One region of the Pseudoalteromonas sp. NFXS53 genome, then DNA from elsewhere that is predicted to be linked to it. Evidence: predicted binding sites of a transcription regulator. Region 1 holds the regulator's gene; each other region holds the start of a gene.
The links. The regulator sigma-54, encoded in region 1, starts transcription at its own class of promoters, with help from an activator protein. The targets are predictions, from matches to a motif close to GTTGGCACGNNNNTNGNNT.

Region 2: a site for sigma-54 is predicted at 3,016-3,034, ahead of AC1HJP_RS09065 (flagellar basal body rod protein FlgF). Genes of this name have one in related genera too.
Region 3: a site for sigma-54 is predicted at 3,168-3,186, ahead of AC1HJP_RS09120 (flagellar assembly protein T N-terminal domain-containing protein). Genes of this name have one in related genera too.
Region 4: a site for sigma-54 is predicted at 5,358-5,376, ahead of AC1HJP_RS03625 (FimV/HubP family polar landmark protein). Genes of this name have one in related genera too.

The regions. Positions count from the first base shown of each region.
Region 1 is NZ_JBWVBR010000015.1:17,491-23,949, reverse strand. It holds gene AC1HJP_RS15350 (KpsF/GutQ family sugar-phosphate isomerase) at 1-602, shown strand, start outside; gene kdsC (3-deoxy-manno-octulosonate-8-phosphatase KdsC) at 603-1,154, shown strand; gene lptC (LPS export ABC transporter periplasmic protein LptC) at 1,151-1,705, shown strand; gene lptA (lipopolysaccharide transport periplasmic protein LptA) at 1,695-2,219, shown strand; gene lptB (LPS export ABC transporter ATP-binding protein) at 2,222-2,947, shown strand; gene AC1HJP_RS15325 (RNA polymerase factor sigma-54) at 2,995-4,515, shown strand; gene hpf (ribosome hibernation promoting factor) at 4,544-4,831, shown strand; gene ptsN (PTS IIA-like nitrogen regulatory protein PtsN) at 4,834-5,286, shown strand; gene rapZ (RNase adapter RapZ) at 5,304-6,152, shown strand; gene AC1HJP_RS15305 (HPr family phosphocarrier protein) at 6,156-6,431, shown strand.
Region 2 is NZ_JBWVBR010000006.1:202,973-209,431, reverse strand. It holds gene flgB (flagellar basal body rod protein FlgB) at 15-425, shown strand; gene flgC (flagellar basal body rod protein FlgC) at 428-862, shown strand; gene AC1HJP_RS09075 (flagellar hook assembly protein FlgD) at 877-1,560, shown strand; gene flgE (flagellar hook protein FlgE) at 1,603-2,946, shown strand; gene AC1HJP_RS09065 (flagellar basal body rod protein FlgF) at 3,069-3,833, shown strand; gene flgG (flagellar basal-body rod protein FlgG) at 3,851-4,639, shown strand; gene flgH (flagellar basal body L-ring protein FlgH) at 4,654-5,337, shown strand; gene AC1HJP_RS09050 (flagellar basal body P-ring protein FlgI) at 5,347-6,441, shown strand.
Region 3 is NZ_JBWVBR010000006.1:210,413-215,813, forward strand. It holds gene AC1HJP_RS09090 (CheR family methyltransferase) at 1-4, opposite strand, end outside; gene AC1HJP_RS09095 (chemotaxis protein CheV) at 22-954, opposite strand; gene flgA (flagellar basal body P-ring formation chaperone FlgA) at 1,095-1,802, shown strand; gene flgM (flagellar biosynthesis anti-sigma factor FlgM) at 1,869-2,192, shown strand; gene flgN (flagellar export chaperone FlgN) at 2,185-2,613, shown strand; gene AC1HJP_RS09115 (LPP20 family lipoprotein) at 2,645-3,112, opposite strand; gene AC1HJP_RS09120 (flagellar assembly protein T N-terminal domain-containing protein) at 3,220-4,410, shown strand; gene AC1HJP_RS09125 (glutathione peroxidase) at 4,542-5,267, shown strand; tRNA gene AC1HJP_RS09130 (tRNA-Asp) at 5,399-5,401, opposite strand, start outside.
Region 4 is NZ_JBWVBR010000002.1:175,534-181,992, forward strand. It holds gene AC1HJP_RS03625 (FimV/HubP family polar landmark protein) at 1-5,293, opposite strand, end outside; gene AC1HJP_RS03630 (aspartate-semialdehyde dehydrogenase) at 5,566-6,459, opposite strand, start outside.

The DNA.
Region 1 (6,459 bases):
CTGGCAATCCTAATTCTTCAATGGCTAACCTTTCTGATATTCATTTGTGTATTGCGGTCTCGAAAGAAGCCTGCCCACTGGGGTTAGCACCAACAGCGAGCACGACGGCCACACTGGTCATGGGTGATGCACTTGCCGTTGCCCTACTAGAAGCGCGTGGCTTTACTGCCGATGATTTTGCACTCTCTCACCCTGGTGGTTCACTCGGTCGACGTTTATTACTGACCTTAGATGACATCATGCATCAAGGTGAGCAAATGCCAATCATCGAAACGGGCAAACTTATCAAAGATGCGTTATTCGAAATTTCGAGCAAAGGCTTAGGCATGACTGCAGTTATTGATGAACAAGGTATTTTGGCCGGTATTTTTACCGACGGAGACTTACGCCGTATTATTGAACAAAAGCTCGATTTGCACAGCGCAAAAATTGATGATGCAATGACTGTTAATTGCACAACGGCTAAAGCCGATATGCTCGCAGCAGAAGCATTAAACATTATGGAAACCAAACGTATTAATGGCTTAATTGTGGTTGATGAAACTAATCGCCCAATTGGCGCTCTGAATATGCAAGACTTATTAAAAGCAGGAGTCATTTAAATGCAATTTGCCGACTTATATCAGCCAATCAGCGAAGATGTGGTATCTAGAGCGAAGCAAATTAAGTTGCTTATTTGTGATATTGACGGCGTATTCTCTGATGGCCGTATTTACCTTGGCAATAATGGCGAAGAATTAAAGGCATTCAACACCAAAGATGGCTTTGGCATAAAAGCACTGATCAATGCTGGAGTTGAAGTTGCCGTCATCACCGGTCGCCATTCACAGATTGTTCAGCAACGTATGACTAGCTTAACAGTAAAGCATATTTACCAAGGGCAAGAAGACAAGGTGAAAGCCTACGAAGAGCTGAAAGCAAACCTAAACCTGACAGATATCGAGATCGCTTACATTGGTGACGACGGTCCTGATTTACCAGTGATGGAACAAGTGGGTTTTGCTGTGGCCGTAAACGATGCACACCCAATTATTCGCAACCTTTCACACTACACGACTTCGCTGCCTGGTGGATTTGGTGCTGTGAGAGAGTTAACTGACTTGCTTATGTTGTGTCAAGGTCACACACTCGGCACATCAGGAACAAGCGCATGACGGTCAACCGCGTCATATTATTAATTATTTTTGCACTGACCATGTATTGGATATGGTCACCGTATTTTGATCAACCTAAAAAGCAAAGCTCGACTGAAGAAGAGAGCATAGCCACGCCTGATTATGTTGCTACAGATCTAAAGCAAACCAAATATTCTGAAGCCGGCATACGAAATTACTTAGTTGAAGCAAATAAAATGGAGCTTTATCAGCAGCTCGGTTTTAGCCACTTTACATCACCGACATTCACCCTGTTTAATGGCCCTCAAAATTGGCAACTTTCATCCAATGAAGCCACTTTATATGAAAATAACATGCTGATCTTAGAGGGAGATGTTAAAGCCCTAAATTTAACTGAAGGTGCAATGATAAGCCAAATCAGTGCAGACCATATTCAAGTTGATATTACTCAGCGCAGCATGCGCTCAGATCTACCCGTAGAAATTGTGGGCCCTCATTTAAATATAAAAGGACAAGGCCTCAATGCCGACCTCAATACTGAAATTATTGAGCTCATTAACCATACGCGAACCATTTATTATGACCAATAAACTACTTCTTTCACTGCTACTACTCGGCTTTTCTAACTTTACTTTGGCTGAAACAGCTCCTATGTCACAAGTATCAATTAAAGCAGGTAAGCAGCAAGCACAATTAAAGACAAACATTGGTATCTTTGAAGAAAATGTTGAAATCATTCATGGCAACCGTGAAATTTATGCAGATAGATTAGAAGTACATCAGCGTGAAGAGCTCGGTGAGAACAAACAGCTTTTAGTCGCAACAGGCAAACCAGCTCGCTTTATCGAAAAGCAGCCTGATGGCACAGTATTAAGTGCCAGCGCAGAAGAAGTCAGGTATGACGTTGCAAATCGACTGCTTACCATCAAAGGCAAAGCCGAAATCAATCAAGCAGGTCAAGTTATCAAGGCTGAAGCAATTATTTATGACATCGAGAAGCAACTGATCAGTGCTGAGCAGAATGAACAAAACAAACAACGTGTACACACGATTTTAGTGCCCGAGAAAAAGGCATCAAAGTCTAACCCTGAACAAGGTCAATAAGCATGAGTGTGTTAACTGCCACAGCCCTAGCAAAAAGCTATAAAGGACGCCAAGTCGTAAAAAATGTCAGTTTGAGTGTGGAAGCTGGGAGCATTGTTGGTCTTCTCGGCCCTAATGGCGCAGGTAAAACCACCAGTTTTTACATGATCGTTGGTCTTGTGCCTAGCGATAAAGGTAAAGTCACCATAGATGACGAAGATATCACTTTGCTACCTATGCACAGTAGAGCACGTATGGGCATAGGTTATCTGCCTCAAGAATCTTCCATCTTCAGAAAATTGACTGTGTATCAAAATTTAATGGCAATTTTAGAAACGCGTAAAGACCTCAATAAAGTACAAAGAGAACAAACCCTAGACGACCTATTAGATGAATTTAATATTCAACATATTCGGGACAGTCAGGGCATGGCTTTATCAGGTGGTGAGCGTCGCCGAGTTGAAATTGCTCGCGCTTTAGCCGCAAACCCTAAATTTATTCTTTTAGATGAGCCTTTTGCTGGCGTTGATCCGATTTCGGTGTTAGATATAAAGAAAATTGTTGAGCATTTAAAAAACCGCGGCATTGGTGTCCTCATTACAGATCACAATGTAAGAGAAACCCTTGATGTTTGTGAGAAAGCTTATATTGTTTCACATGGTGAATTAATCGCGTCAGGTACGCCTGAATCAGTTTTAGCTGATCAAACCGTAAGAGACGTCTACCTAGGTGAACAATTCCGTCTATAGTTAAAGCAAGACATAATCCAAATAACAAAAAGGATTGTTAGAAATACATGAGGCAATCGCTACAGCTGCGCATGGGGCAGCAACTAACCATGACACCACAATTGCAACAAGCAATTCGCTTACTGCAATTGAGCACACTAGATCTACAGCAAGAGATCCAAGAAGCGCTGGATAGCAACCCTTTACTCGAAGTAGATGAATCGGAATTAGAGCCAAGTGCTGATGGCAATGATTCAGACAAAGCGACCAAAGATGCTGATTCTATCGAGCAACTCTCTAATTCTGCTGATGATGGTCACGGTGATGAACCGACCAGCGATTACGAACTCGATAGCGATGCCGCACTGAGTAAAGACACTGTCAGTGACGATCTCGCTATGGATGTGACATGGGACGAGTACATGAGTGCAGCACCGAGCACCAGTAGCGGCCCAATGCCTGAAGACGAAACTGTTTATCAGGGGGAGACCACTGAAACATTACACGAATATTTAATGTGGCAATTAGAACTCACGCCATTCAGCCCAACCGATAAAGCCATTGCCGTTGCCATTGTTGAAGCCGTTGATGATGCAGGTTTGCTTACTGTTAGTACCGAAGAACTCCTAGAAAGCATTAATGAAGGTAATGACGAAGAGCTAATTGAACTTGACGAAGTTGAGGCTGTATTAAAGCGTATTCAACTCTTTGATCCTGTAGGTATTGCAGCTCGCTCATTACAAGAATGCTTATGTATTCAACTCAACCAGTTTGATGCTGATACGCCTTTCATTGCTGAAACAAAAATGGTGTTAAGCGAGCATATTGATCTACTGGCCAGCCGTGATTACCGCACTATCATGAAAAAGACCAAGCTCAAAGAGCCTGAGTTAAAAGAAGTGATGACACTAATCCACAGCCTTAATCCTAAACCTGCTGCCAGTATTATTCGTGAAGAATCTGAGTATGTTATTCCTGATGTGTCAGTGAAAAAGGTAAAAGGTCGCTGGGTTGTTGAGCTTAATCCAGAATGTATGCCTAAAATAAGGGTTAATGATCATTACGCAGCAATGTCACGCTCAGTAAAATCAAGCACTGACAGCCAATTCATTCGCTCTCACCTACAAGAAGCTAAATGGTTTATTAAGAGCTTAGAAAGCCGTAATGACACTTTAATGAAAGTTACTAATTGCATTGTGCAACAACAACAGGCATTCTTTGAACATGGACCTGAGGCAATGAAGCCTATGGTTTTGAATGATGTTGCTGAGATGGTCGAGATGCACGAGTCTACCATTTCTCGTGTCACCACTCAGAAATACATGCATACACCCCGTGGCATTTTTGAGCTGAAGTACTTCTTCTCAAGCCACGTAAGCACTGAAAACGGAGGTGAATGCTCATCGACTGCGATTAGAGCATTGATCAAAAAGCTAATTGCTGCAGAAAATACTGCTAAGCCATTGAGCGACAGCAAAATTGCAGATATATTGGCAGAACAGGGAATCAAAGTGGCACGTCGTACAATTGCAAAATACCGCGAGTCACTCTCTATTCCACCGTCAAATCAGCGTAAGAGCTTGATTTAAGACGTAAACCAAGAGAAGGAAAATGCTTATGCAACTAAATTTAACTGGTCGTCACGTAGAAATCACAGATTCATTAAGAGACTATGTAAACACGAAGTTTGCAAAGCTAGAAAGGCATTTTGATCACATAAACAACGTTCACGTGATCTTAGATGTTGAGAAGCTGGTACAAAAAGCAGAAGCTACCGTTCATTTAAATGGCGGTGAAATTTTCGCTTCAGATGAACACTCTGATATGTACGCAGCTATTGATAAACTCGTTGATAAACTCGATCGCCAAGTTATCAAACATAAAGAGAAATTAACTCGACACTAACCATGAAACTTAGCTCGATTATCAACAAGGACTGCAGTAAAGCTGCGGTCCTTTTTAATAGCAAAAAACGCGCGCTTGAGTATATCAGTGAATTAGCGAGCGAACACCTTCCTGAACATAACGCCCACGAAATATTAGATGCATTCCTAACGCGAGAAAAACTAGGCAGTACAGGCATAGGCAAAGGTATTGCTATTCCTCATGGCCGCTTAGCAGGCATTGATACTATTTTTGCTATTTTAGTGACCAATCAAAGCGGTATTGATTTTGACGCAATAGACAACCGACCTGTCGATATTCTCTTGGCAATGCTTGTACCTGAAGGTAATAATGCAGAACATCTAAAGACCTTAGCTGCAATTGCTGATAAACTAAACAACAAAGAGTTTTGTAAACAGCTTCGTCATGCAAAAGACGATGACGCACTCTATCAACTTATTGCACTTCAAGATTAATTAACAGAGAGGAATCCATGGAACTGATCATCATTAGTGGTCGCTCAGGGTCGGGCAAATCCGTTGCCTTAAGGGTATTGGAAGACCTTGGTTATTATTGTGTTGATAATATTCCAGTTAATCTCCTACCATCTTTGGTCAGAAGTGTTTCTGATAACTATGACAAGATAGCCGTCAGTATCGACGTTCGTAACCTGCCAAAAGAGCAACAAGAATTTAATGATATTCTTGAGTACTTACCCGGTTTTGCGAATCCAACGCTGTTCTATTTAGACAGTGATGACCAAGCACTGATCAAACGCTTTTCAGAAACGCGTCGATTACACCCGCTTTCTTTAAATAATCTGCCGCTTGATTTAGCAATTAAAGAAGAAAAGAAGTTACTCGATGTATTAATCACACGAGCCGATGTTTTGCTCGATACGACAGATTTAAGTGTACATCAGCTAGCAGAAACCATTAGAGAGCAGATCCTTGGCAAAAAAGATAAGCAACTTATTATTACTTTCTTATCTTTTGGTTTTAAACATGGTATCCCTAAGCAAGCCGATTATGTATTTGATGCGCGCTTTTTACCAAACCCGCATTGGGAACCAGAGCTAAAACCGCTTACTGGGTTAGATCAACCAGTTAAAGATTATTTAGCAAGCCACAGCATAGTGCAGAAGTTCACGTGGCAGATCCAAACCTTTGTACAAACTTGGTTACCTCACCTAGAGCGCAATAACCGCAGCTATTTAACCATTGCAATTGGTTGTACTGGCGGACAACACCGCTCTGTTTACCTTGCTCAAACCATTGGTGAAAGCTTTGCTAAAACTCATAACAATGTGCAAATACGTCACCGCGAACAAGACGCAGACTAGAACATGGTCAAGGTAGAAGATACTTTTCTAATCCAAAATAAGTGTGGCCTGCATGCACGTGCAGCCACAGTGCTTGCGCAATTAGCCCAACAATTTGATGCTCAGATCACCCTTTATCAAGATGACAAAGAAGCCCCTGGTGACAGTGTACTTGCTTTGCTCATGCTTGAAAGCAGTCATGGCAAGCAGCTTCGAGTTTGCTGTGAAGGCCCAGATGCCGAGCCCGCACTCTCAGCCATTGGTGAGTTAATTGCACAAAAATTTCATGAAGATGAATAACCAAGCACTTGGTAACTCTGCAAAAATT
Region 2 (6,459 bases), on a different contig from region 1:
TTTGGAGTCGTGTCATGGCAATTAGTTTTGATAAAGCACTTGGGGTTCATCAGCATACGATGTTGATACGTTCACAACGTGCAGAGATGTTAGCAAGTAATATTGCGAACGCAGACACACCAGGATACAAAGCAAAAGATATCGACTTTGCTCAGGCATTGAAAGCGGCAAAGTCGTCTCAGCAACGTGGCAACATGATGCAAAGAACAGACAGCAAACATTTACATGGTGGCAGTCAGTTAAATAGTAGTGTTGAGCTATTTCGTAATCCAAATCAAGCAGATACAGGTGATGGTAACTCAGTTGATATACAAGTGGAACGAAACTTGTATGTACAAAACGCATTAGAGTATCAGGCAAGTTTGCAATTTTTATCTGGCAAGTTTAAAGGGTTAAAGAAAGCCCTTGGTAGTCAAGGAGCATAATTATGAGCTTATATAATGTTTTTGATATAGCAGGCTCAGGAATGAGTGCTCAAAATATTCGATTGAATACCACTGCGAGTAATATTTCAAATGCCAATAGTATCAGTTCTAGCCAAGATAAAGTTTATCGAGCGCGACACCCTGTATTTGCAGCTGAACTGACCAAAGCGTCTGAGGCACATGATCCAAGCCAGCTAAATGCGTCGGTAGGAGTGAAAGTGCTAGGCATCGTAGAGAGTGATAAGCCATTACAGGTTGAGTACAACCCTAATCACCCTAGTGCTGATAAAGACGGGTACATCTATAAACCAAATGTGAATGTAGTAGAAGAAATGGCAAACATGATCTCTGCTTCACGTTCGTACCAAACCAATGTCCAAGTCGCTGATGCAGCCAAGCAAATGCTCAGCAAAACTTTATTACTTGGTCAGCGCTAGTGGGAGTATAGCCGATGAGTAACGATATTAATGCCGCATCTTCATATATGGATTCGTTACGTTGGTCTGAGCAAAATAAAACAACGCAGAGCGATAAGAAAAACGACGCATTGACGCAAGAGGATTTCTTTTCGTTACTTACTCAACAATTGTCTTATCAAGATCCGAGTAAACCTGCTGACAATGACCAAATGATTTCGCAGATGACGAATTTTACGATGGCCGAAGGTATTTCCGGTTTAAATGAAAAGTTTGATTTGTTGTCAGCCTCAATGACCTCTAACTCGGCATTACAGGCGTCTACGCTAGTCGGCAAAAAAGCGCTATTAGAATCGGATTCAATAGACTTTGGTGATGACCAATTAGCTAAAGGCTCTATTATAGCTCAAAATCCTGTAGAGAAATTAACGGTCAGTATATTTGATGATAAAGGTCAACTGGTTCGTCAAATGGATATGGGGGCACAAAAAGCTGGTGCAATCCGCTTTGAATGGGATGGTAAAAACGGTGACGGAGAAACTATGCCAGCAGGTAATTACAAAATTAAGGCTGAGGGTAGTTTGAATGGTGAATATACCAGTTTACCCATGGCCACATTTAAGAATATAGACAGTGTTAACGTAAACGGTGCTAACGGCATCATAGTTAATACGAGCTCTGGCGCAGTGAAATTATCAGACGTCGCAGAGATAGCATAGATTTTAAGTACTTAAGTAAATTTAAGTGAAAGAGGTGAAAACATGAGTTTCAATATTGCATTAACAGGATTGGCTGCGGCACAAAAAGACTTAGATGTCACAGCAAACAACATTGCTAACGTTAACACGACAGGTTTTAAAGAGTCTCGAGCAGAATTTGCTGATGTATACGCATCATCTGTATTTAGCTCAGGTAAAACAAAAAATGGTGACGGTGCACAAACCACCATGGTAGCTCAGCAGTTTCACCAAGGTTCGCTTAAGTTTACTCAAAACTCGCTAGATTTAGCGATCACGGGTGAAGGTTACTTCGCAATGAGTGAAGATATCGCTTCGCAAGATTATACCTACACACGTGCAGGTGCATTTAAACTTAATAAAGACAATTTTGTAACAGATGCCTCAGGTAATTACCTTCAAGGTTTTCCTGTTGACCCTGGTACAGGTAATACAACGTCACTAAGTTTGAGCACTGCCTCACCTATTCAAATTCCTGACGCATCAGGTTCTCCGCGTCATACATCTAATGTATACAGTTCAATGAACTTAGATTCTAGAGCTGGTGTACCGTCGACAACCACTTTTGATCCAGGTGATAGTACAAGCTACAACTCATCAACATCGACGACAATTTATGATTCGTTAGGTGAGCCACATGTGATCCAGTTCTTCTTTGTAAAACAAGATCCTGCCACAGCAGATAACTCTTGGAATGTGTTTGCAACCATGGATGAGATCCCTATTGATATCAATGGTGAGGAAACCGCAACGGGTGCGCATACACCAATCGATACATTGCAATTTACAGCGGCAGGTCTGCCAGATGTAACAGCGCCAGAGACGACTTTCCCAGATATTAATATTCAGTCGACTGCGACAGATGGTTTGTCAGATCGTTTAACTAACGGTGCTCAGTTCCCAAATAACATTACAGTTAACTGGAGTGACGAAGCAAATACAGCTAATAAATTACCAACCCAGTATGCGAGCCGCTTTGAGGTGAAAGCGTTAGAACAAGATGGGGCAACTGTAGGTCGATTAGCAGGTATCGATATTGGGACTGACGGTAAGGTTGTTGCGTCATACTCCAATGGTGACACGTCTTTCCTTGGTCAAGTTGCCATGGTTCGATTCTCGAATTCTCAAGGTTTATCTCAGGTTGGTGGCACAGCTTGGAAGAAGAGCTTAACTTCAGGTGAGCCAATCGCAGGTGAACCAGGTTCAGGTACATTGGGTACAATTAACTCATCTGCCTTAGAGCAATCGAACGTTAACCTGACAAATGAGTTAGTAGACTTGATTAGTGCTCAACGTAACTTCCAGGCTAACTCTCGTGCCTTAGAAGTTAACTCGACGTTACAGCAGAACATTCTACAGATCCGATAATTACTTAAACCCTCTTTCACAAAGGCCGCAACAGCGGCCTTTCTTTTCTTTTTTATACGTCAAAATTAGATTGGCACTTTTATTGCTTTATTAGGTTTAAGATTAATTTTTAGGCCAATGTAATGGATAAAATGCTGTATATCGCAATGTCAGGCGCCAAACAAAGTTTGCGTGGTGTGGCATTAAAAGCGAATAACCTAGCCAATGCCAATACCACAGGCTTTAAAGCTGACTTTGCTCAAGCGCGTTCTATGCAAGCGTTTGGTGAAGGTTTACCAACGCGGGTGTTTGCGATGCAAGAACGCCCAGGCACCAATATGACTATGGGTGCAGTTGTTGAAACAGGTCGAGATTTAGACATAGCTGTAGACCAAAAATCTTGGATCAGTGTGTTAGATGGTTCTGGAGAAGAAGCGTACACAAAAGTCGGTACTTTAAACATCTCTACTGATGGGGCGTTAAGAACGAGTCACGGCCGTCAAGTAATTGGCGAAGGTGGCCCAATTATTTTACCTGTGCCTGTTGATAAGGTGGTATTTAGTGACGATGGCTCAATTCAAGTTCGTCCTCAAGGAGCTCCGGCTAACTTTTTAGAAGTAGTTGATAGATTGAAAATTATTGAGGCTGATAACAGTAAATTGCAAAAGGGCAATGATGGCCTGTTTCGTCCAAGAGAAGATGCGTTAGAAGATGGCTTTTGTGGTTTTTGTGACATATCTCCAACGGCTCGAGTTATGAGTGGCATGTTAGAGATGTCTAATGTCAATCCAGTGCATGAAATGACCGATATGATCAACCATCAACGTCAATTCGAAATGCAAATGAAATTAATGAAATCGGCAGAAGAAATGGACGAGAAACACGTTCAGCTTCTGCGTATTGTTTAATGAGTGAGGTATAAGTTATGAACCCAGCATTATGGATCAGTAAAACAGGCTTAGATGCCCAGCAAACTGATATTTCGGTTATCTCGAATAACCTCGCCAACGCCAGTACCGTTGGCTACAAAAAAAGCCGCGCGATTTTCGAAGATCTGCTTTATCAAAACATCAATCAGCCAGGTGGTCGCTCTTCACAAGATACCGAGCTACCGTCAGGTTTGATGTTAGGTGCTGGTTCAAAGGTTGTTGCGAACCAAAAGAACTTCTCACAAGGTAATATGCAAAGCACCGAAAATTCACTGGATTGGATGATCCAAGGTCCTGGATTTTTTGAGATTCAAATGCCAGACGGCACGGTTGCTTATTCTCGAAATGGTCAATTCACTACAGACGAAAATGGTCGTGTTGTGACTTCAGGCGCGGGTTTTCCTGTTCAGCCAGAAATGAATGTGCCAGACGATGCAAAGTCAATTAGCATCTCACAAGACGGTGAAGTGTCAGTAACGATAGCTGGGCAAGCAGAAAATGTCGTTATTGGGCAGTTAGTGATCAGTGACTTTATTAACCCATCTGGTTTAGAGCCTATAGGTCAAAACCTTTATACAGAAACCGCAGTGAGTGGTGCGCCTGTTCAGGGCAACCCAAGTGTTGATGGTTTAGGTTCTATTGTGCAAGGTGCGCTTGAAACTTCAAACGTTAACGTGACCGAAGAGTTAGTAAATCTTATCGAAACTCAGCGTGTTTATGAAATGAACTCAAAAGTTATCTCAAAAGTTGATGAGATGCTGAGTTACATTAACCAGCAATTATAGTTCTGGAGGCTACTATGCGTATTGTAAGTTTTATCATTTTAGGCTCATTGTTTTTAACTGGGTGTGTGTCTACACAAAATAAAAACGTCGTTAAAGACGATCCTTACTATGCGCCTATTTATCCAGAGCAACAAGCTGAGCAAATTGTCGCAACAGGCTCCCTTTTTAACCCAAACTTATCAAATGATTTATATGGAGATAAAAAGGCACTCCGTGTTGGCGATATTTTGACAGTGGTACTTCGCGAGACAACATCTGCGACAAAAGCGGCAAATACCACAACTGGTAAAGCGACCTCCGCATCGCTTGACCCTGTTGTTGGGCTTGGCGGTGATAATATTAATATTGGTAGTCAAAGCCTCCAGTTTGGCATGAACTCCAGTAACTCTTTCTCAGGAGACAGCCAAGCAAACCAATCGAATAGTCTATTTGGTAATATCTCGGTGAATGTGATGCGCGTACTGCCGAATGGCAACTTAGTTGTTCGTGGTGAAAAGTGGTTAACACTTAACACGGGTGAAGAGTTTATGCGAATAGAGGGTATTATTCGTGCTGCGGATGTTAAGTCAGACAATACAGTAGAGTCGAATCGTATTGCCAATGCGCGTATTCAATATTCAGGTAAAGGTGATGGCCAAGAAGCGCAGAGCGCAGGTTGGTTAGCTAAATTCTTCTTAAGCACCCTGATGCCATTTTAAGGAACCATGATGAAAATGTTCAAAATAATGACAGTGGCTTTATTATTAGTAATAAGCCAAGCAGCGCAAGCTGAACGAATTAAAGATGTCAGCATGGTCGAAGGTGTTCGTTCTAACCAGTTAGTGGGTTACGGCCTAGTAGTGGGTTTACCTGGTACAGGGGAGCAATCTCGTTTTACAGAGCAAAGCTTTAAGGCCATGTTAAGTGGTTTTGGTATCACATTACCTGCTAACTTAAAGCCAAAAATTAAAAATGTGGCGGCAGTGGCCGTGCATGCTGAGTTACCACCTTTTGTAAAACCAGGCCAGAATATTGACATTACAGTCTCTTCAATAGGTAGCGCAGGTAGCCTGAGAGGAGGCACGTTACTGCAAACATTCCTAAAAGGGGTTGATGGTAATGTGTATGCTATTGCGCAAGGCAGTTTAATTGTGGGTGGTTTAGGCGCAGAAGGGTTAGACGGAAGTAGAGTCGTTATCAATACTCCTACAGTTGGCCGAGTTCCAAACGGCGCGACAGTTGAACGAGCCGTTGCAAGCCCTTTTACACAAGGTGATTTTATTACTTTCAATCTTAACCGTCCTGACTTTACAACAGCTAAACGTTTGGCTGACACCATTAATGATTTGGTCGGACCTAATAGTGCAAAACCAATGGATGCTGCGTCTGTTCGTGTAATAGCACCACGAGACCCTTCACAGCGCGTTGCTTATTTATCAACACTTGAGAATTTAGAGTTTAAACCGGCAGACACCTCAGCCAAAATTATTGTAAATTCACGTACAGGCACGATTGTGATTGGTAAAAATGTCAAACTACAGCCAGCTGCGATTACCCACGGAGGTCTAACAGTGACGATTTCTGAAGAGCAAATGGTGTCTCAGCCACAACCTTTAGCAAATGGCGAGACGGTTGTTACCCGTCAAAGCATCGTCGATGTGAATCAAGACGACTCAAGAGCCTTTGTATTTAATCCGGGTGTAAGCCTTGATGATTTAGTTAGAGCGATAAATGAAGTTGGCGCTGCTCCAGGGGATTTAATGGCGATCCTTGAAGCGTTAAAAGAGGCTGGTGCTATTAATGGTCAATTAGTCGTCATTTAGTGTTTCATTTATAATCAA
Region 3 (5,401 bases), on a different contig from region 1:
CCAAGATACTACCGCCGTTATCTAGTCACAATGAACCCATTTTTTAACCGCCGTTGCTAATTCATCAGGGTTAAACTTTGCAATAAAATCATCAGCGCCAACTTTTTCAATCATAGCCTGATTAAACACCCCACTTAATGAAGTGTGTAAAATTACATGCAAAGGGGCTAATTTAGGGTCTGCTTTTATTTCCGCTGTTAGCGTATAGCCATCCATTTCAGGCATTTCTACGTCTGAAATAAGTAAACCTACACGCTCAGTAATGTCATTTTGACAATCAACTTCAGCTATCTCTTTTAGCCTAATTAAAGCTTCTTTGCCATTTTTTGCTAACTCTGTTTGAACACCTAACGGCTCCAGCGCACGTTTCACCTGATTTCTTGCAACTGCAGAGTCATCTGCAATAAATACAATTCGCTCACCCAGGTCTTTTTGCATTTCACCATCAGACACTATTTCTTCGCTGACTTCAGTATTAACAGGGCATATTTCGTTAAGAATTTTTTCTACGTCTAGTATTTCAACTAATTCATTCTCAATTTCTGTCACAGCCGTTAAGTAAGAGTACCTGCCCGCACCATCTGGTGGCGGCATGATTTTCTCCCAGTTCATATTAACGATTCTTTCAACCGCACCAACTAAAAAGCCCTGAACAGAACGGTTATATTCAGCAATGATAATAAAGCAATCTTTAATGTTTTCGATGGGTGGACCACCCACTGCTAGAGACATGTCTATAACTGAGATAGTCTGACCACGAATATGTGCGACACCGCGAATGTAAGAATTTGACTTGGGCATACTGGTGAGAGGTGGACACTGAAGCACTTCTCTAACTTTAAATACATTGATGCCAAATCTTTGACGACCTCTCAGTCGAAAAAGTAGCAACTCTAGGCGGTTTTGCCCAACCAACTGAGTGCGCTGGTTTACAGAGTCTAAAACACCTGCCATTTCAATCTCCTACATATCGGTCATCTTGGCAATATCATACGCTTTTCAGGATACTAATCATAGAAGCACCTTGAAGGAATATGGTATTTCACGCAAAATCTTTATACCTTGTTTCTCCAGATAAGCATAGTCGAAACATCATGAGTTTGTTAAAAAAAACCAAATCATATGAGATTTTTTGTGCAATGGCTTGTTTTCTAGCCAGCTACATGTGCCAAGCAAAAATTTACTCAAATACCAACTTAGAAAAAGGAGCTGAAAGGTTCATCACTCGACAAATTGAGCTAAACCCTGATATCAAAACAACAATTAAAGCATTACCGCTAGATGCTCGATTATCAGAACGCGCTTGTGAGAATCCTTTGTTATACTCAACAAATGCTATCCCGCCTTTTAACAGACAAGTTACTGTAAAAGTGAAATGCGAAGACATATCAAGCTGGACTCAATTTGTGCATGTTAGAATTGAAGAGCTTCACCCTGTGATAGTGACGACCCAAGCAATTAATAAAGGGGAGTTAATTACCAAAGAATCTATCAGTATTGAGTACAAACCTAAGCATTTTGTTAGAGCTAGTAATTTAGACACTGAACAGTATCTGGTTGGTAGTAGAAGTAAACGAGTAATTAGAGCTGGTACAGCCATTGGGCTCCATCATATCTGTATGGTTTGCAAAGGCGACAATGTAACAATTTATGCTAAAACTCGAACTTTAACGATAAAAACAACAGGCGTAGCACTTCAAGATGGAAATGTTGGTGAACAAATAAGAGTTAGAAATCAAAAGTCTGGAAAAACTATCTCCGCACGGGTAAAAGATGTAGAATCTGTTGAGGTTAATATTTAATTTTTTACTAAAGTTATAAGCTAACAGGTCGATAGATAGGCATGAGTAATTTTTGGGTCAATTATCATGGTTAATAATGTAAAAGGGCAATCTCAGCCGAACAGTGTGCTTAATAATATTAAGCAACAAAAAACAGATTTACAAAAGTCTGACGCAAATGTGGCAGCTGAAACAGCTAAAGCCCCTCAAAAGGCTGCAACGGATTCTGTAAGTTTAACACCACAAGCACAACAGCTAAAAAGTTTGCAAGAAAAAGCGCAACAAGCGCCTTCTTTTGACAGCAAAAAAGTTGAGGAGCTAAAGAAAGCAATCAGTGAAGGTAAATACCAGGTTGATGCTGAAAAGTTAGCTAAGAATATTGCTGCGTTTGAGTTTGACGTGTATGGATGATCAAATAAACCTTTGTCATCATAAATTAGAAAACCAATTACAGCATCTTAACGCTTTGACCCAGCTTTTAGATGCTGAACTAGCATGCCTTGCTAGCAAAAAAGGCGATGGCTTAAAAGACATCGCACGTGAAAAACTTACTCTTCTTAATACCATTCAAAAGTTAGATAAAGAACTTTCGGGTTTTAACCAAGATATTTTTAAAACTGAGCAAATTAAACCTTTAATAGAATCTATAAATTCTTTATTAATTCAATGTAAAAAACAAAATGAGGTTAATGCACAGGCTGCACATCAGGCCCAGCTTGCAGTTAGAGAGCTTAAAAATATAATAATCGGCGCCCCCACTTCTGTTACCTATGGACAAGATGGTGGTGTGATAAGTGAGAACTCTGAGTTGGTTAAAAACTTAAAAGCCTAGTATTTGAAAAATTACTAATCACATTTTGTGGTTAGTAATAAATCACACGCTTTACTTTTCTTGGTTTGATAGCACTAATATAAAGCTCGTGTACTTTTTTCATGTCTAACTCTAATTCTGTTGCGTAAGTATCACCGACAGAATATGTCTTCACTATTTTAGCGCCTTTGATTAAACCGCCGACTTTACTCGATAAGCCATCCGTTTGCGCAATGGCCCCTTTTACAGTCATCGTTGATGTGAGCTTTTGACCATGTACTTGCTCGGCAAGCTCTCTGTATGCTTCCAGTTTAGACACTTTAATTGCCATCAGCATCTTTTGTACATCCGTTTCACCTGGTTGACTACTCAAAGGTGCGTACCCCACAGCTCGTAAAACAGGATAGTAATCCGGCTCTTCGTAGGTATACTCTATATGTTTATCAAATACTGAGCTACAACCTGAAAGTAGAATAGAACATGTTACCAATGATGAATAAAAAACGTTTTTCGCTTTCATAATAAACACACCAAATTAAAGTATGCTCATACAATGCATTTTTCACGCCAACAAAGCTGGTACATCTATTGCTTTTGACCTATTAAGCGAATCAGTTTGGAATCGAAATGATGAAACATATTCTAATAATTGCACTACTTGCGTTCTGCGCTCATGTAAAAGCGGAATGGTTTGAGGTAGTCGGTTATGGTGGCATAGTTGATGGTGACACCTCTTCAGCGAGACAAATGGCTGTCAAAGATGCCATAACCCAAGCTTTGATATTCTCAGGCGCTACAGTGTCTAGCGTTCAAACGGTTGCCGATGGTGTTCTCGAGCAAGACGAGTTAAAGATAAAAACCCATGGTCAGATACAACATGTGAACTTAATCAATGAGCAACAACAAGGCGAGCAATATTCTGTCACGCTACATCTAGATATTATTCCTCAGCAAGCGCAATGTATTGAATCAAAATTTAATAAACAGATTACTGTCACACAAAGCCAATTGACACACCCAGATCAAGCTAGGCTAGGTCAAATTTTTGACATACCCAAAGCCAGTTCACAGCGTTTATTTAATACTTTAGACGAGCGAAATTTAGGCGTGAAAATGATCCCATACATTGACCGAAAACTTGATGTCAGGGCTTTCTTTGCACAGCAGTTTGAGTATAACGCCAACTTAATTGACACGTTAAGTCGCAGTAGTAACAGTCAGTATGTGTTACTGAGTCAAATAACAGATATTTCCCAAGGCAGAAAAATGAACAACGATTATGCATTTTGGGAAAGTGAAGCTTATATGCGCAACTTTAAAATTGATTTTGCGCTATTTGATTCACAAACAAATGATCAAGTCTGGTCTCAGCATTACAGCGCTCAAGGTATTTGGCCACATAAAAAAACTAAGATTGTGAATGTAAATAGTGAGGAGTTTTGGCGAACCGATTATGGTCAAAAAATTCAAACTATCTTCAATAAGGTGAGTCAAGATTTGAACACCGCTGTAAGTTGTCTTAAGACAACAGGTAAAATATTAATGATCGACTCTGACAGAATGGTGATTAACTTAGGGCAAAGTCATGGACTTGAAGTGGGGCAAGTACTTTCAATCCTTCACAGAAGCAATTTGACTGCAGCAAATGGCATGCAGTTTTCACATCACATTAAAACCATTGAACAAGTTGTAGTTGAACAAGTGAATGCGCAAAGTGCTATCGCTAGAAACTTAAGTGACAGACCTTTGAGTAATATTCAGCTTAATGATGTCATTAAGGTGGTTGTTAAAGAGCCAGAGTCATTCACATTAAAATAAGTTCATATACTCACAATTCAGACAATAAAATAAAGGTAATCTAGTTTTTAGATTGCCCTTATTTGTTTTACTTACTTTAATCTAAATGTGCATTATAGATAATAAAGGCATTCACCTATGAGGAAAATAATATGCTAGAAAACCGTGAAGGAAAAACAATACCCTCTGTATCATTTCCTGTGAGAATTGGTAATGATTGGCACACCGTCACAACAGAGCAACTTTTTGAAGGCAAGACAGTAGTTGTATTCTCCTTGCCTGGCGCTTTTACTCCAACCTGTTCATCTACACACTTACCGCGTTATAACGAGCTAGCAAATGCATTTAAACAAAATGGTGTTGATGACATTATTTGTTTATCAGTAAACGATACCTTCGTTATGAACGCCTGGGCGAAAGATCAAGAAGCTGACAACATCACCCTACTCCCTGATGGTAATGGAGAGTTCACGGACGGTATGGGCATGCTTGTCGATAAAGCTGACTTAGGCTTTGGAAAACGAAGCTGGCGTTACTCTATGCTAGTTAAAGATGGTGTTATTGAAAAAATGTTCATTGAGCCTGATGTACCTGGCGACCCTTTCGAAGTGTCTGATGCTGATACTATGCTTGATTACATCAACCCTGATTGCCAAAAACCTCAGCCAGTGAGCTTGTTTACCAAACCTGGATGTGGCTATTGTGAGAAAGCTAAGGCACACCTGATCAGTAAAGGCGTTCAATTCGAAGAGATTGTATTGGGCCGTGACGCTAGCCTAACAAGTTTAAAAGCGATTTCAGGCCAAGACACAGTGCCGCAAGCATTTATCTCTGGAAAGTATATTGGTGACTCAGAAGCGATACTGTCGTATTTCTAATAACTGATACGAGCTACTGATAATACTCTATTGAGTGAATTGAAATTAACCTAAAGGTAACAGGGAAGTTATTTTTGCTTTAATTGAAATGTAGAAGCTCGAATTAACAGGAAGTAAAGAATCAATATAAGTGG
Region 4 (6,459 bases), on a different contig from region 1:
CAAGCAAGTCATCAAAATCACCTAAACCAACATCCATATTCGCTTCTTGATAAGGCTCTTCTGCTGTTTCAAAGTCATCACTTTCTGCGAGTAAGTCGTCAATTTCTAGATATTCTTCAACGTCTGGCTGAGAAACATCATCATCGCTTTCAATCGGAACATCTAATGTGCCAAGATCTTTATTTAACTCTTCACTTAATAGCGCATCTAAATTGAGCTCAACGTCATCTAATGATTCTGTATCGATTGGTTCTGGCTCAGCTAAATCATTCAGCAAAGCATCAAAGTCAGTATCAGAAATCTCTGACATAAACTGATCTTCTATCGCCGCTTCATCAATGGTTAGCTCAACAGGTGATTCAACTTCTTCGTTGTTAGCAAGATCATCAAGCTCGTTTAAAAACGCCTCTGGAGATATTGCTTCAAGATCCGTTAAAGCTTGCTCAGTTTGAATATCACTTTCAAGTTCATCTTCGATACTGTCAACTATTGACGTATCGTCACTTGGCAACTCAGAATCATCCTCTTGAACGGCTTCTTCTTGAGCTGATGTATCTTGAACTTCTAACGCTTGCTCTTCTGTTGCAGCTTCTAGCGCCGCATCTTCGTCAAACTCCGGGAAGTCTTCGATTTCCAGTTCATCAGCAATGTTATCTGCAATTAGCTCATCTTCGATACTGTCAGCAATTAACGAACTGTCGGTTGGTAGTTCAGAGTCTTCTTCCTGAATTGTTTCATCTTCAACTGGTGTATCTTGAATTTCTAGAGTTTGCTCTTCTGTTGCAGCCTCTAGCGCGGCATCTTCGTCAAATTCAGGGAAGTCTTCGATTTCCAGTTCATCATCAATGTTATCTGCAATTAGCTCATCTTCGATACTGTCAGCAATTAACGAACTGTCGGTTGGTAGCTCAGAGTCTTCTTCCTGAATTGTTTCATCTTCAACTGGTGTATCTTGAATTTCTAGAGTTTGCTCTTCTGTTGCGGCCTCTACCGCAGCATCTTCGCCAAATTCAGGGAAGTCTTCGATTTCCAGTTCATCTTCTTCTTGAAGTGACTCTTCTTGAACTGGTGTATCTTGAATTTCTAGAGTTTGCTCTTCTGTTGCGGCCTCTAGCGCAGCATCTTCGTCAAATTCAGGGAAGTCTTCGATTTCCAGTTCATCATCAATGTTATCTGCAATTAGCTCATCTTCGGTACTGTCAGCAATTAACGAATTACCGGTTGGTTGCTCAGAGTCTTCTTCCTGAATTATATCTTCAGCTGGTGTATCTTGAAGTTCTAACGCTTGCTCTTCAATCTCAGCCTCTAGCTCATCATCTTCGCCAAATTCAGGAAAGTCTTCGACTTCTTGTTCATCATTGATGTTTTCTGCTACTGGAACATTCTTATTTTGTTCAGAATCTAATCGCTCACTATCAGTGTCAGATAAATCACCTAACTCTGGCTCATTATCATCTTCTAATAAATCATCAAAAGAAAGTTCATCATCTGTGAGTAAATCATCGTCAAGTGTGCTATCTGATGTTACACCCGCTTCTAATGCTTGCGATAATTCCTGCTCAGTTTCACTGATATTTAGAAGGTCCTCATCCAGTTCTTCATCTAGATCTAGTTCAGGGTAACTCTCTAATTCTGCACTTGGTGTAACAGTATCAACTTCAGGCAACTCTTCTTCAGATGATAAATCAATATCATCTGAAAGCGGATCATCACCAAGCTCCACTTCTCCGTCATACTCATCATCATTTTGCCACTCATCTTCAGACTCTAGCTCTTCTAGCATTTCATCAACACTTTTCAAAGGTGCCTGTGGTGATTGAGCTTCAGGTTCCGTCGGTATGTCGTCATCAATATCAGTTGAAGTATGTTGATTCATTGCATTTAACTCATCAACAATACTCTGCTCAACAGATTTAGGCTCTAATAATTCATTTTCAGAAGTTGCAGGTTCATCGACTAAATTATCTTCTAGGGAACCATCCAACTCATCGATTGCGATGTCATCTTCTAAGCTTTCAACTTCTTCAGTCGGGTCAAGTTCACTTATTTCTTGGATTTCATCAACGGTTTCTTCACTTAACTCTTCTTCAAAGTCAGTCTCGTCGATTAATTCGTCTAGCGCTGCATCAAGCTCATTTTCATCTGTTGAAGTAGGTTCTGTTAATAAATCATCTTCAAGGAGGTCATCTAAATCATCAAGTGCGATGTCATCTTCTGAAGTTACAACTTCCTCTGTTACTTCAGGTGATGCTTTCACATCATCAACAGTTTCTTCTCTTAATTCTTCTTCAAAGTCTGGCTCATCAATTAAATCATCCAGCGCTGCATCAAACTCATTTTCATCAGTTGATGCCGGTTCTGTTAATAAATCATCTTCAAGGAGATCATCTAAATCATCGAGCGCAATGTCATCTTCTGAAGTTACAACTTCCTCTTCTATTTCAGGTGATGCTGTCTCTGGGGCTTCGTCAACAGTTTCTTCCCTTAATTCTTCTTCAAAGTTTGGCTCGTTGATTATTTCGTCTAGCGCTGCATCAAACTCGTTTTCATCAGTTGATGCCGGTTCTGTTAATAAATCATCTTCAAGGAGGTCATCTAAATCATCAAGTGCGATGTCATCTTCTGAAGATTCAACTTCTTCGGTAGGCTCATTTGCCCCTGTAGCTTCCTCAACGGTTTCTTCACTTAACTCTTCTTCGAAGTCTGGCTCTTCGATTAATTCGTCTAGGGCTTCATCAAGCTCGTTTTCATCTGATACCGGTTCTGTTACTAAATCATCTTCAAGGAGACCATCTAAATCATCAAGTGCGATGTCATCTTCTGAAGTTACAACTTCCTCAGTTATTTCAGGTATGGCTGTCTCTTGAACTAAATCAACGTTCTCTTCGCTTAATTCTTCTTCAAAACTTGGCTCGTCGATTAATTCGTCTACCGCTGCATCAAGCTCGTTTTCTTCTGATTTAGATTCTGTTAATAAATCATCTTCAAGGAGACCATCTAAATCATCGAGTGCGATGTCATCTTCTGAAGATTCAACTTCTTCGGTAGGCTCATTTGCCCCTGTAGCTTCCTCAACGGTTTCTTCACTTAACTCTTCTTCAAAGTCTGGCTCGTTGATTATTTCGTCTAGCGCTGCATCAAGCTCGTTTTCATCTGTTGAAGTAGGCTCGTTTTCATCTGTTGATGCCTGCTCTGCTAATAAATCATCTTCAAGGAGATCATCTAAATCATCGAGTGCGATGTCATCTTCTGAAGATGCTATTTCTTTGGTAGGCTCATTCGCCCCTGTAACTTCCTCAACGGCTTCTTCATTTAATTCTTCATCGAAGTCTGGTTCATCGATTAAATCATCAATATCAAGATCCAAGTCATCTGCTTCTGACGGATCTTCATTAATCGATAAATCATCTTGGTTTGATTCTGCGATTAGAGAATCAATGTCATCTAAATCAACATTATCTTCTTCGATGTGATCACTCTCGAGGTTCTCTTGAACTTGAGTTTTATCTAGTAGTGCGTCTATGTCATCGGTATCTAGATCTTCTGAAGCGACATCATCAAGTAAACTATCAATGTCGTCAGCATCTACTTGTTTGGATTCATCGCCTGTCGTATCTGGAGTCTCTTCTGCTGTACCGCCTACTTCGTCTAAAAGATCATCTATATTATCAATATCAAAATCGTCTTCATCGTTGATCTCAACAGCAGGCTCGTCAGTTTGCGCAACTTCATCTAATAAGTTATCAATATCATCCAGATCAAAGTCTTCATCTGCTCCTTCAGAACTTTCATCCTTTGGGGGCTGTTCTGCAACCTCATCAATTAAGCTGTCAATATCATCTAAATCAAAGTCGTCTTCAGTACTTTCTGGTTCTTCAGTCGCAGTCTCATCTAAAATAGAATCTATATCGACATCTTCTTGCTGTTCAGTGGCAAGTTCTTCACTAAGCGCAGCCAAAGCATCATCACTAACGTCTAATTCGTCATCAGATGAGTCGCCGGTTTCATTAAATAGATCATCAAGGTCATCAGAGCTTAAAATATCGTCGCTGTTTGAACTTCCACCATCTAAGTCAACCATATCATCGAGCGAATCGTCAGCATCGAAGTTTTGCTGTAAGAAGTCATCTAAATCATCACCTTCAGAGCCATCATCGAATGCTACATCGTCCCCTAACAAGCTATCTAGCTCGTCTTGATCAAGCGTGTCATTACCTGCTTCAAAGCTATCATCTTCCAAAGAATCAAACATCATGTCGTCATCTTCAGGCAAGATGTCATCGTCTAGCTGTACGCTATCTTCAACTGGTACGCTACTATCTAACGGTGGTACATCTAAGTCGAGTGGATCAGCCACTGCTGCACCTGCTACTCCTGCGGCTGCGGCGGCTCCTGCTGCAGCTGGTGCTTGGGGTAGGAAATCATCTTCGTCATCAGTATTATTAGCATTCTTACGTTTACGCAAGAACATCACTAATCCACCAATCACTAATAAGGCTGGTAAAGTTGCCAAAACCCCAATCATTACAGGGTTTGAGAGTAAGTCAGCACTTTGCTCTTCTTGCTGCTGTGCTCTTTGACGTTCAATTAGGGCATTTTGAAGTTCGATGACCGACTGCAGCTGTTGCTGAATTTCAGAATCTTGGCCAAGTTGGTTGCGAACATTTTGCAGCTCTTCTGAAATGTTTGTTAGCTGGCCTTTTAGCTTGTTGTTTTCTTCTAGTATTTCTTCAACACTGCGAACCGAGTTCTTAAATTGTGATTGTAGCTCTTGTAGCTTTGCATCTTGCTCCATTTGCAATGACTTAAGCTGCGAAGTAAGTTGCTGTTGTGCATTATCAACATCGATTTTTCGCGCTTGAGTAACTTTTTTTTGCGCTTCTTCAATGGTTTGGTTATCGAGCATGCCGCTCTTTTTTAGCTCCCACAAGTCATCGTCTTGATCAGAGCGCTGCTTTGCTATGGCTGGGTTCTCACGACGCATTTCTGCAATGGTCGGTATTTTAAGATATGCGCCGTCGCGCATGTGATTTAAGTTTTTATCTAAAAAAGCATTCGGGTTTTTGCGATAAAGGGCGCTCATTACTTGATAAACAGTAACAGAGCCGTCATCAGGCCTAATTTTTTGCGCAATTCGCCACAAAGTATCCGAGGGCTTTATTGGGCCGATAGAGCGACCCATTTGACCATAATCGGCATTCTTAGGGCCCTTTAAAATGGTACCGTCTTGTGTGTAGGCTGGTATGGTTATCAATGCAAATGCAAAGAAACAAATAAACACTAAACCGCGCATGTTGATCCTTTAGATATCATGTCCAACATCGTGCTAAACATTAAAATATTGCTAATGGTGGCTTTTGCAAGCTCTATTCCAACTGCAAACTATAAACCAGTTACATTGGAATATCTATGGCAAAGCTTTGATAAATAGTGCCTAGAGCGTACTAAAGTATGAGAAGATGTGAACAAAGAATATTGTTTATAGTCAATATATTGGCTGGTTTTTGAACGGGCAGCTATAAAAAGCGGCAAAACCCTGCCGAAGCGGGGTTTTGCCATTGCGAATTAGAGGTAGTTATTTACTAACTCTTCAGCTATTTGCACGCTGTTAGTCGCTGCACCCTTGCGAGTGTTATCAGAAACTACCCATAGGTTTAAACCATGTGGGTGCGAAATATCAGCGCGTAAACGGCCAACATACACAGTATCATTACCGCTAGCGTCAGACACAGGCGTTGGGTAATCATTTTCGTCTTCAATGAGTTCAACACCAGGTGCATCGTTAAGTAACTGCTTAACCTGCTCTAAGTCATATGGCATGCGCGTTTCTAAATGAATGGCTTCTGCATGGCCAAAGAACACTGGCACACGCACTGCTGTTGGGTTCACCATTACCGAGCTGTCACCTAAGATCTTTTGCGTCTCCCACACCATTTTCATTTCTTCTTTGGTATAGCCATTTTCTTGGAAGGCATCGATTTGTGGGATCACGTTAAACGCGATTTGCTTAGGGAAAATGTCGTTTTCCATCGGACGTGCATTCATTAGGTTAGCTGTTTGCTTTGCCAGCTCATCAACCGCTTCTTTACCAGCACCAGAAACCGCTTGGTATGTAGATACATTGATACGGTCGATTCCATAAGCATCGTAAATAGGCTTAAGCGCCACCAGCATTTGAATCGTAGAACAGTTTGGGTTTGCAATAATGTTGCGATTTCTGAAATCTGCTAAGTTATGCGCGTTTACTTCAGGCACGATTAATGGAACGTCATAGTCATACCTGAAATGTGAGGTATTATCGATCACAACACAACCTGCTTCTGCGGCAATGGGTGCATATTTTTCTGACACACTGCCACCAGCAGAAAATAAACCTATATGTGCGTTCGAAAAATCAAACTCTTCTACATCTAAAACCGTCACTTTTTCACCGTTAAAGTCAATTTCTTCACCCGCACT